DNA from 2 places in the Peribacillus sp. GL_122 genome. Region 2 is predicted to be linked to the other one. Evidence: riboswitches for the same ligand, from Rfam matches in the RefSeq annotation. Region 2 holds a riboswitch; the other holds the start of a gene.

The links. Region 2 has a riboswitch for glycine ahead of gcvT (glycine cleavage system aminomethyltransferase GcvT). Riboswitches for the same ligand answer to the same signal wherever they lie in the genome.
Region 1: linked by a shared signal. The riboswitch ahead of AC3ISB_RS20730 (amidohydrolase) and the one ahead of gcvT (glycine cleavage system aminomethyltransferase GcvT) in region 2 are both predicted to bind glycine.

The regions. Positions count from the first base shown of each region.
Region 1 covers NZ_CM174415.1:4,292,632-4,298,489, reverse strand. Annotated here, with positions in the region: gene AC3ISB_RS20750 (YtoQ family protein) at 1-312, opposite strand, end outside; gene AC3ISB_RS20745 (hypothetical protein) at 436-939, shown strand; gene AC3ISB_RS20740 (thioredoxin family protein) at 1,052-1,363, shown strand; gene AC3ISB_RS20735 (DUF1444 domain-containing protein) at 1,414-2,220, shown strand; glycine riboswitch at 2,475-2,576, shown strand; gene AC3ISB_RS20730 (amidohydrolase) at 2,704-3,891, shown strand; gene AC3ISB_RS20725 (DNA translocase FtsK) at 4,320-5,858, shown strand, end outside.
Region 2 covers NZ_CM174415.1:3,841,259-3,847,116, reverse strand. Annotated here, with positions in the region: gene AC3ISB_RS18565 (DEAD/DEAH box helicase) at 1-697, opposite strand, end outside; glycine riboswitch at 1,073-1,160, shown strand; glycine riboswitch at 1,164-1,247, shown strand; gene gcvT (glycine cleavage system aminomethyltransferase GcvT) at 1,386-2,492, shown strand; gene gcvPA (aminomethyl-transferring glycine dehydrogenase subunit GcvPA) at 2,510-3,856, shown strand; gene gcvPB (aminomethyl-transferring glycine dehydrogenase subunit GcvPB) at 3,849-5,306, shown strand; gene AC3ISB_RS18545 (rhodanese-like domain-containing protein) at 5,468-5,851, opposite strand.

The DNA.
Region 1 (5,858 bases), 450 kb from region 2:
CAGGGAAATGGCGGTGCTTGCGTCCATGGCAGTATTCCACTGTTTATATTTCTCGCCAAACAGAGCGACGACAAGATCAGCTTTTTTCATCAAAAGGCCTGTCCGCAAATTATTGATTTGGGAAGCGGCCGCATCCTTCAGGATGGGATTCGGCTGTTCCCCGAGGATATCTTCACCGATATTATCGGAGCGTTCATGATTTTCCATCGGGCCTACAAATTCTAAAGGAAGCTTCAGTGCAGCGGACTTATCTCTCAGCTCACTTCTCCAATTTGAATGGATCTCCCCAGCAAGATACACGGTTAACTTCATTGTTTTCCTCCTCGGTATTAAAATTGCTTTCATTGTACCATGTTTTTTAGAAAATGGATGAATTCCATAAATAAGGATAATATTATCCATAAGGTAGTAAAAGAGACGGCTGGAGGAATGACGATGGCTTTATCGAATAAGAATATCCTTGTTTTTCTGTTGATAAGCAGTTTGATTGTGGGCTGCTCAAGTATCGAGAGACAAACCGAAAAGGCTATGAAGGCTGCTGAAGTGGCTTTTCGTGACGATGAAAAACAGCCCAATCAAGAGGCGGGGCTAATTCAGGTCTATCTGCCAAAGGATTTTAAAGTAGTGGAAGAACATGATAATAATTTGATTTTACAAAAAGGTGATAAGATTTATATATTATTTGACAATCCAAATGAAAAAGAAGACAGCTCCGTGATATATTTGGCGATAAAGGAACAAGATGATCAAAATGTAATGCTGCATTCTTTTCAGACTGAAGATAAATTCGGCTTTATCTCGATCAAAGAGATACCGAAAGAAAAGTATGAGCTTGCAGTGGGAATCGGCGGGGTGAAGCTGACAACCGAAACGGATAAAGACCAATTAAAAACCGATGCAAAACAAATGATGGAAATCGTTTCATCCGTGCCCCAGTAATAAGCTGACCCCTGCCTTTCAACCGATCCGTATTAATGGTTGATTTCTGGAGAGTCTGGTATGATGGGATTATAAAAACTAAGGTGTCATTTAGAGCAGGAGGAATATTCAAATGGAAAATTTACAAACCGTTGAGCAATATGATGCATTGAAAAATGAAGGCAAACATATCTTTCTTTTTTCGGCGACATGGTGTGGGGATTGCCGTGTAATCGAACCGATAATGCCGGAGATTGAAACGAAATTTCCTGACTTTACATTCATTCATGTGGACCGTGATGAATTCATCGATGTGTGTGCGGCTAATGATGTATTCGGTATACCAAGTTTCATCGCGTATGATAATGGTAAAGAGCTAGGCAGATTCGTGAGCAAGGATCGTAAAACGCAAGAACAAATTGAGGAATTCATACAATCACTATAATCAATATCCCCTTCTCGCTGGGGATTTTTCAATGAAGAGGAGGGTCAGTCATGAAAATGGACAGCACGAAGCTGAAAAATATCCTGAAGGAATGTTTAAAAGATGAAAATCGCACATTTAAATTCGATAGCAAGAAAGATACGTTACGGGTGGAAAATGTGAAGACCGGGAAGGGTATCACCATCGAGTTGCCTCCTGTACTTGCTAACTATGAAAACGTACAGGAAAAGGCCATCGATGAAATTATCTATTACGTGGAAGAGGCCCTGAATGTGATGGGGGGAGAACATAGCATGGAAGGCAAGGAGAAATTCATTTTCCCAGTCATCCGCTCGACCTCCTTTCCAATGGAATCGGAAGAAGGAAATCCATTTTTATTCGATGAGCATACGGCTGAAACCCGGATTTTTTATGCCCTTGATTTAGGGAAAACCTACCGTCTTATAGATGAAAAGATGATTCAACGGGAAAATTGGCAGGGTGACAGGATCCGTGAAATTGCCCTTTTTAATGCCCGTTCCCTCTCCACTGAAATGAAGTCGGATATCGTTGCAGGTAATGCATTTTATTTTTTGAACACGAATGATGGTTATGATGCCAGCAGGATCCTGAATGAATCATGGCTTCGGGAAATGAAGGACAAGATCGAGGGAACCATGGCTGTGGCCATTCCCCATCAGGACGTCATCATCATTGCCGATGTGAAGAATGATACGGGCTATGATATTCTTGCGCAAATGGCGATGAGCTTCTTTGCCAGCGGTCATGTTCCAATAACGGCTCTATCATTTCTTTACGAAGAAAATGAGTTGGAGCCCATCTTCATTATGGGTAAAAACAAAAAGCGTGAACAATAATATATTGAATACAAAAGGACCGTGTCAGCATCTGACAGCGGTCCTTTTAAAGTTTAATAGAGTTTATGACCCTTAGAGTTGATATTTATTTTTTAATCGGTGATAATATAATTGTAATATTTTGAAAATATGGAATAAAACAATATAACGAGCGGATGAACGTTGTGGGAGAGTGCAAAGCATTGAGCCACCGAAGGAGCAAGTTCCAAAAATATCCCTTGGAGCAAATCTCTCAGGTAAATGGAACCGCAGCTGGACGCAACTCTGGAGAGCGCGCAGGAAGTGTGCCACCAACGGGGAAACCTCCATGACCAAAATGGAGTTAAACTCTCAGGTAAAAGGACAGAGAAGGGAGCGGTAAGTTTACGGAACCCTTCTCTGTCCTTTTTTATTTGGCTTTTTACATACAGAAGGTTTGCAGCGAACATGGAACTTACTAATATGCTAATCAACTTGAAATAATGGGGGAGAATAATCGTGAATGTGAAAAGCAAATTAATGAACATGCTTGAAGCCCGTAAAGGGGAAATGGTTCAAATCCGCCGTCATTTACACGAGAATCCGGAGCTATCCTTCAAAGAAGAGAAAACGGCAAAATATATCATTGATTTTTATAAGGGGAAAGATGTATCGATTCAAACGAATGTAGGAAATGGATTAGGGATCATCGTGACGATCGAAGGCGGAAAACCAGGGAAAACGATAGGTCTCCGTGCCGATTTCGATGCACTGCCGATTTCAGAAGAAGCGGAGGTTCCATTCCGTTCAAAAAATGAAGGTGTCATGCATGCCTGCGGACACGATGGGCATACCGCTTATTTATTGGTATTGGCAGACTGCATCAATGAGCTGAAAGATTCCCTATCAGGTACGATCAAAATAATTCATCAACATGCAGAAGAAACACCCCCCGGAGGAGCCAAAAGCATTATGGAATCAGGGTTTTTGGATGAACTGGATGCTGTTTTTGGAATCCATTTATTTCCTTCTCATCCAGCAGGGGTTGTCGGGTATCGCGGCGGCTATTCGATGGCTGGACGGACCTATTTCAAGTTAGCGATAAAGGGTGTAGGCGGCCATGGATCCTCCCCGCATATGGCTAATGATACCATTGTGGCAGGCGCCCATTTCGTGACAGCCGTACAAACCGTAATCAGCCGTCGCTTGAACCCTTTTGATATGGGTGTAGTCACAATCGGCTCCTTCGATGGAAAAGGAAGCTTTAATGTCATTAAAGATCGTATAGAAATTGAAGGGGATGTTCGTTATATGACAGCAGAGACCCAACAGCTGATCGATAAGGAAATCCACCGGATCGTTAAAGGGATAGAAACGGAATTTGATGTTCAGTGCGAACTTACATATGTTCCCGATTATCCTCCGTTATATAATGACCCTGAACTGACTGGATTCGTGAAAAATAGCCTGGAAAGCATGGATGACAAAGATATTAAGAAGGTTGTGGAATTTCCGGTTTTCTCTGGTTCGGAAGATTTTTCGTATTATGCAGAAAAGATTCCTGGCTGCTTCTTTTACATTGGCTGTAAACCGAAAGGGGTGGAGAAGGCATATTTCAATCACCATCCTAAATTCGACATTGATGAGGATGCCCTTTTGATCGCTTCCAAATCAGTGGCGCAGGTTGTATGCAGTTTTTATGAATGGAAATAGTACCTTTGGTCTTTGTTTGCAAAAAAAACGCAGAAACCCACAAAACACCGTTCGGTATTAACGAACGGTGTTTTATGGGTTGCGGCAGGTATTTGGATGCCGTCGGCGGTTTCATGAAGGATGTTGCAATGAATTGGCCAGTCTGCTTCAAAGGCTGCATGAAAACTTAATCTCTTTGTAAACGCGATTTAACAGCGGTGTTTTATTTAAATAGTAGACTAGGGGCTAATGTTATTTCGCAATTGATAGGTTTAAACTCATTCCAGAAGGGGTTTAATAGGGTAGGAGCTCTGCGAAATACGTTAAGTTAGCAGGAATGCGATAAAAAAAATAGATGCTAATCCCAATTCAGCTTAAATTTTCTCGATATTTTTAAAATAACTGGTAGAATTAGTTACATAACTACAGATGTAGAAAGAGTGATAGTTTTGAAATGGCTAAATAAGATGAAAAAATGGTTCCAAGCAGAGGAAATTATTGAAATCGAAGAAATTATTATAGATGAGCCGCTTGATGAAGAGACATTAAAGAAAATGGATTTTTCAAAGCTTTCTAAGTCAAAGAAAGAAGAAATAAAGGTTTACAATCAAAAAGTGGAAAATATGTCCCAGACGCCAGACCCGGATACGAAAATCCTGTTTCAATATCCAAAAGGACAGTTCAAGTTTCCGCTCATTCCAGACCGGGAGCAGAATAAAAGAAAGCCTAGGGAAAGAAACAGGGAAGAAAATGAACCCAAACAGGGGAAGAATGTGTCCAAAGAAACAACGAGAAGGCCTGTAAGGGATACTGAACCAAAACGGAGAAGCTTCGACCGGGAGGAAACCTCAAAAATAGTCCCGTCAAAAACTCCCTTCCGCCCAACGGAAATCCCTTCACCCATTTATGGGTTCCGTCGTCCGGAAAAAAAAACGGTCCCTTCTGAAGAAATTGTCGAATATGAATTAGAAAGCAAAATGCCCATCCTTAAAAAAGAAGGACCCGATATCGAGATTCCGGTATCGATCCCTGAAATCTCAAAAGAAGTGTCACATGAGGAAATGACGATAGAACCATCCGTTCTTATACCGGAACAAGCTGAAAAAAAAAGGGAAGATTCGGAGATACCCGCTTTCTTTCGTAGGAATTCCATTGAGTCACTGCCAGAAGAAGCAGTAAGCGAGCCTGACATAATTGAGCCTGCGGTGGAAAAAGGGGCTATTGAACAGGACCAGGTCGATTTTGGACGCGAAGTCGCTGTATCCATCATGGAACAGGCGGACGACACCCCGCCTGAAGCTATATCGGTTCCTGGGGAGGTTGCTGCACAATCAAATCAACCATCCGTTAGTCAAGGGACACTGCCTGAAGATCCATCTGAGGCAATACCTGAAGTGCAGCCTAAACGTCCGAAAAAACATATCCCATTTAATGTGATGATGCTTAAGCAAGATCGGGAAAAAAACAGCTTCATGAATAAAATGATGCCGGAAAAAAAAAGCCTTAATTCGGAAAGGGCAGTAGTTTCCCCTGATAAGCGTCCAATGAATGATGCTGCTGAAACGGAGACAGGACAAGCGAAACCATCCGCCATTCCTGAACGGAAACAAGAGGAAGGCAGAGTTATGCCGAAAGAGGGGACTCCGGTCATTACACCAACCTTTTTGGACACTAAGGCTGGTTCGGAAATCGCCGCCGTGCCTGAAAATACAGTTGAATCCAATATTGGTTCCAGCCCGGTCACTAAGCCGCTCTTGGAACAGGAATCCACCATTTCCGGAAATGGGTATCAAGAAGCAGTTTATACAGAGGCGGCAGCAGAAAGTGGCCAGGGCGATACCCCGGCAGTTTTTGGCTCCGTGGAAGCAGAGGATAATCCATATTATGTGTTTCCGAATATCGAATTGCTGACACCTCCCACTTATGCTGTGCATGATGATGAGTGGCTCGAGGAACAGACTTTATTACTTGATGAGACATTGAAAAAT
Region 2 (5,858 bases):
AAAAGAGTGAGGCATTTCCCAAGTGGCCCGGTTTCAATAACGAAACGAGGTGAAAAATCTCCTCGACTTTATTTTGAATCGGAGTGGCTGTCAGGAGTAAACAAAATTTCTTTTTCAGATTTTGGACGAATTCATAGTTCTTCGTCTTATTGTTTTTAAGTTTATGAGCTTCATCAATAATGATGAAGTCATATTCCTGAGTAAAAATGATATCTCGATGTGGAGCGCGTTTCGCTGTATCAATGGATGAAATGACCACATCACAGGAGTCCCAAACATAACTTTTTCTCTGAACGACTGCCGGTATATGAAACTTGGTATTCAATTCAAAAGCCCATTGTGTGACAAGGGAGGCTGGAACAAGGATCAATACTTTTTTTACAAGGCCCCTAATCATATACTCTTTTAGGATCAAGCCTGCTTCAATTGTTTTTCCGAGCCCCACCTCATCAGCTAAAATGGCCTTTCCATTCATCTTTTCCACCACTTGCTTGGCTGCTTCCAATTGATGGGGAAGCGGGGTTAACTGCGGAAGGTGCTTGGGCGCCTGTAAACCTTCAAAATCAGGGATGATAAGATTTTCCTCCATTTGAACCGCCAACTTATAAAGCTCCCAATTTCCCCATGGACCGTCATTTTCCATTTTTTGCAGAAACTCGTCATTCCATTCAGAATTGAAGGATATATTGATTTTCATAGAAATAACTCCCTCTTAAATCATAATTTCCTTAATAAAAGGTCAAAACCCGAACATTTCGTATGTGAAGTAAGAAAAATATTTCTTTTCAAAAGATATTGCAGAGATAAGTTTCTTAGGGTAGGATATAAGTATATTTAGAAAATTCCAATTTCCAAACGCTACAAAGAATCTTTGTACATCGATTTTGCAGTTCGCGTTTTCTTAGTATGAGCTATAGGCTCCTAATTTATCCAAGATTACTGAAGGAGATCACTCAAACGGTTTCTGAAGTTTTAGGAGAATTGGCAGAGAATGCATTCCATGATGCTCAAAGGTTTTACCGATGCTTGGGGCTATTTCGCTTCCTTTCATTGGTAGACCATTCATATGCGGGTGAAGATAAGGGGAGAGACTACGGATGTAGCGCCGAAGGAGCAAACTTAGCAGTGAATCTCTCAGGCAAAAGAACTCTTATTGGACGCAACTCTGGAGAGCGCCGCCCGTTTTGGGACGGCCACCAAAGGGGAAAACCTATTACATAGGTAAACTTTCAGGTTTCAGGACAGAGAAAAAGCTCAAACGGGCTTTCTCTGTCCTTTTTTGTGCTTTTTTCACATCATGAATCAGGATATACCTGATGCGTAATGACAAGAAGCTTTTGATAATGAAGCCAATTAATTTAAAAAAATCTGAAGGGGGTCATTTTTTGACCAATTTAAAAAGAACACCACTATTTGAGGTTTATCGTGAATACGGAGGTAAAACGATTGATTTTGGCGGCTGGGAACTTCCTGTCCAATTTTCGGGTATAAAGGACGAACATGAAGCCGTACGTACAAAAGCGGGGTTATTCGATGTTTCCCATATGGGGGAAGTCGATGTTAAGGGTCCTGGGAGCCTTTCCTTTTTACAGAAGATGCTGACTAATGATATATCAAAGCTGCAACAGGGCGGTGCCCAATATACCGCCATGTGTTATGAAAACGGAGGAACGGTTGATGATCTTATCGTGTATAAAAGGGCTGAGGACGACTATCTGCTCGTGGTCAATGCAGCGAATACAGAAAAAGATTTCAATTGGCTGCAAGCTAATTTAACGGAAGATGTCCAAATTACGAATGTATCGAGTGACTATACACAGCTGGCACTTCAAGGACCATCTGCAGAAAAGATATTACAAAAACTATCGGGAAATACTGACTTAAGTGAAATTGGATTTTTCAAGTTCAAGGAAAATGTCCTGATCAACGGTATCTCCACGTTGGTATCCCGTACTGGATACACTGGTGAAGATGGGTTTGAGATATATAGCGACAGTGAAAATGGTCCTGCCCTTTGGAAGGCGATTATGGAAGCCGGAAAGGAAGAGGGGGTTCAGCCGATTGGTTTAGGTGCTCGTGATACCCTGCGTTTTGAAGCGAAACTGCCGCTGTATGGACAGGAGCTTTCAGCGGACATCACCCCGATGGAAGCTGGTATTGGTTTTGCAGTAAAAGTGGATAAGGAAGTGGATTTTTTCGGGAAAGCCGTTCTTGCTGAGCAAAAGGAGAAAGGAGCTCCCCGCAAGCTTGTGGGAATTGAAATGATTGACCGTGGCATTCCACGTCATGGGTATAAGGTCTACAGCGGTGATAAAGCCATTGGCGAGGTCACGACCGGTACCCAATCACCAACGTTGAAGAAAAACGTGGGATTGGTACTTATCGATAAGGAATTTTCGGTGCTGGATGCGGAAGTCGAAGTGGAAATCCGTTCCAAACGTTTGAAAGCCGTTATCATACAAACACCTTTTTATAAAAAACCACGTAAATAGAGAGGAATGGTCATTAGATGAAACATCGTTATTTACCCATGACAGAGCAAGATAAACAAGAAATGCTGGAAGCGATAGGGGTATCTACCGTTCAAGAACTTTTCAATGATATCCCTGAAAGCGTTCGTTTTCAAGGAGAATACGATATCAAGCCTGCTAAATCGGAACCTGCATTAATGAAAGAATTATCAAGGCTTGCTGCCAAGAATGCGGACCTTAAAACCTATGCTTCCTTCCTTGGTGCGGGTGTCTATGACCATTACGCACCGGTCATCGTCGATCATGTTTTATCCCGTTCTGAGTTTTATACGGCTTATACACCCTATCAGCCTGAAATTTCACAGGGCGAGCTTCAGGCGATCTTTGAATATCAAACGATGATATGTGAATTGACGGGCATGGATGTTGCTAACTCCTCCATGTATGACGGCGGGACGGCGCTAGCTGAAGCAGCCATGCTTGCTTCAGGCCAGACACGACGCAAGAAGATTCTCATTTCAGGAACCGTTCATCCTGAATCAAGAGAAGTTGTGAAGACATATGCGAAAGGGCAACGGGTGGAAGTGGTCGAAATTCCTTATAAAGACGGTGTGACGGACTTAGCTGCTTTAAGGGAATTGGCGAATGATGACATTGCAGGAGTGATCGTGCAATATCCGAACTTTTTTGGCCGCATCGAGCCATTGAAAGAAATGGAGGAAATCATTCATGGAGTCAAGTCCATGTTTATCGTTTCCAGTAACCCGCTTGCATTGGGAGCTTTGACATCCCCTGGTGCACTCGGTGCAGATATCGTAACGGGGGATGCCCAGCCATTCGGCATTCCAGCGGCATTTGGGGGACCTCATTGTGGATATTTTGCCGTTACTAATAAACTTGTTCGGAAAGTTCCGGGCCGACTCGTCGGTCAAACAGTGGATGAAAATGGAAAAAGGGGGTTTGTATTGACCCTTCAAGCTCGTGAACAGCACATTCGCCGTGACAAAGCCACATCCAACATTTGTTCCAATCAAGCTTTGAATGCCTTGGCAGCTTCTGTTGCAATGACCGCGCTTGGGAAAAAGGGTGTCAAAGAAATGGCCGTGCAAAATATTCAAAAAGCGCATTATGCGAAAAAAGCAATTATGGCAAAAGGGGTGGAAGTGATATTCGACGGTCCTTCGTTTAATGAATTTGTCATTAAACTGCCTGCTTCGTTTTCAGAAATCAATAAAAACCTTTTTGAAAAAGGGATGATCGGCGGCTTCGATTTAGGGACGGTTTATCCTGAGCTGAAAGACCATATGCTGGTCGCGGTAACTGAACTTAGAACAAAAGAAGAAATTGATGCACTTGCGCAGGAATTGGGGGATCAACATGAATAATCAAGATCAATCACTCATTTTTGAAATCAGTACTTCCGGTCGAATCGGATACAGTCTGCCAGAAATGGATGTTGCAACTATTCCGCTCGAAGAAATTCTTCCTGCCGACTACATCCGTGAAGAAGAGGCAGAGCTTCCTGAGGTGTCCGAACTGGATATCATGCGTCATTATACAGCACTTTCCAAACGGAATCATGGGGTGGATTCGGGTTTTTATCCGCTGGGTTCATGCACGATGAAATATAATCCGAAAATAAATGAAAATGTGGCACGCTTCAACGGTTTTGCCCATATCCATCCATATCAGGATCCGGCTACTGTTCAGGGAGCATTGGGACTATTATTTGATTTGCAGGAACACTTAACGGAAATCACCGGGATGGACCAAGTGACACTACAGCCTGCAGCGGGTGCTCACGGTGAATGGACTGGATTGATGATGATTCGCGCTTTTCACGAAGCGAATGGCGATACAGAACGGACTAAAGTGATTGTACCTGATTCTGCACACGGTACGAATCCTGCTTCTGCAACTGTTGCCGGACTTGAAACGATTACAGTGAAGTCGGATGAAAATGGGTTAGTCGACCTTGAGGATTTAAAGCGTGTTGTCGGACCGGATACGGCGGCCTTGATGCTGACGAACCCCAATACATTGGGATTATTTGAAGAAAACATTTTGGAAATGGCACAACTTGTCCATGACGCAGGCGGGAAGCTTTATTATGATGGAGCCAATCTGAATGCAGTCCTATCAAAAGCACGCCCGGGTGATATGGGCTTTGATGTGGTTCACTTAAATCTCCATAAAACATTCACAGGCCCGCATGGCGGCGGCGGCCCGGGTTCTGGTCCTGTAGGGGTGAAGTCGGACTTGATTCCTTACTTGCCTAAACCGCTTGTGGTCAAACAAGGTGAGCAATTCGTTCTTGATTATGATCGTCCGCAATCCATTGGCAGGGTAAAACCTTATTATGGTAATTTCGGGATAAACGTGAGGGCATATACGTACATTCGGTCAATGGGTCCTGATGGCCTTAAAGCCGTCACGGAGAATGCGGTCATCAATGCCAATTATATGATGCGTAGGTTAGAACCATTTTTTGACTTACCATATAATCGTCATTGTAAGCATGAATTCGTATTAAGCGGACGCCGTCAAAAGAAATTAGGGGTAAGGACTCTCGATATAGCCAAGAGATTGCTGGATTTCGGGTATCATCCTCCAACCATTTACTTCCCGTTGAACGTGGAAGAAGGAATGATGATAGAACCGACTGAAACCGAGTCAAAAGAAACGCTGGATGCGTTCATCGATGCGATGATCCAGATTGCCAAGGAAGCGGAAGAAACCCCGGAAATCGTTCAGGAAGCTCCGCATACAACCGTTATAAAGCGGCTTGATGAAACTCTTGCTGCAAGAAAACCTGTTCTGCGTTATCAAGCATAGACTGATAGCTTACACGAAAAAAATCCCTGCCTGCCGGCGGGGATTTTTCATGTTTATGTAAGAATTCATTAAAGTTCAACAGTTAACTTTCATTTTCCTAGAGCCCGCATGATGCACAAGAATGCTTTTTAATTTAAAAGAGCCCATGCGGTGATGGGGTCTTATTTCTTTGCTTTGATTTTCCCGGTCCACATCTTGAAACCGCCCTTTAGGTGAAAAAGTTCCCTGTAGCCCTTTTTGTATAGCATGGCTGCAGCTCTTCCGCTGATGATTTCGCTTTGAGCGTACAAATATACAGGCTTGTCCGGTCTAATTTCGACCAAGCGGGTTTTCATTTGAGTCATAGGGATGTTTCTTGCGCCTAAGATATGACCATTATCGAAATCATTCGGTTCCCGCACATCGATTAGCTGCACTTTTCTGTAGTTAGCGATAAATTCGTCCTGTGTTAATGTTTTAACGATTTTACGCTGGCGGTACCAATTAAAAAGTGAATACGCAATAACCACTCCCAAGATGATGAGCAGTGTATATAATATTTCCAAACATAAA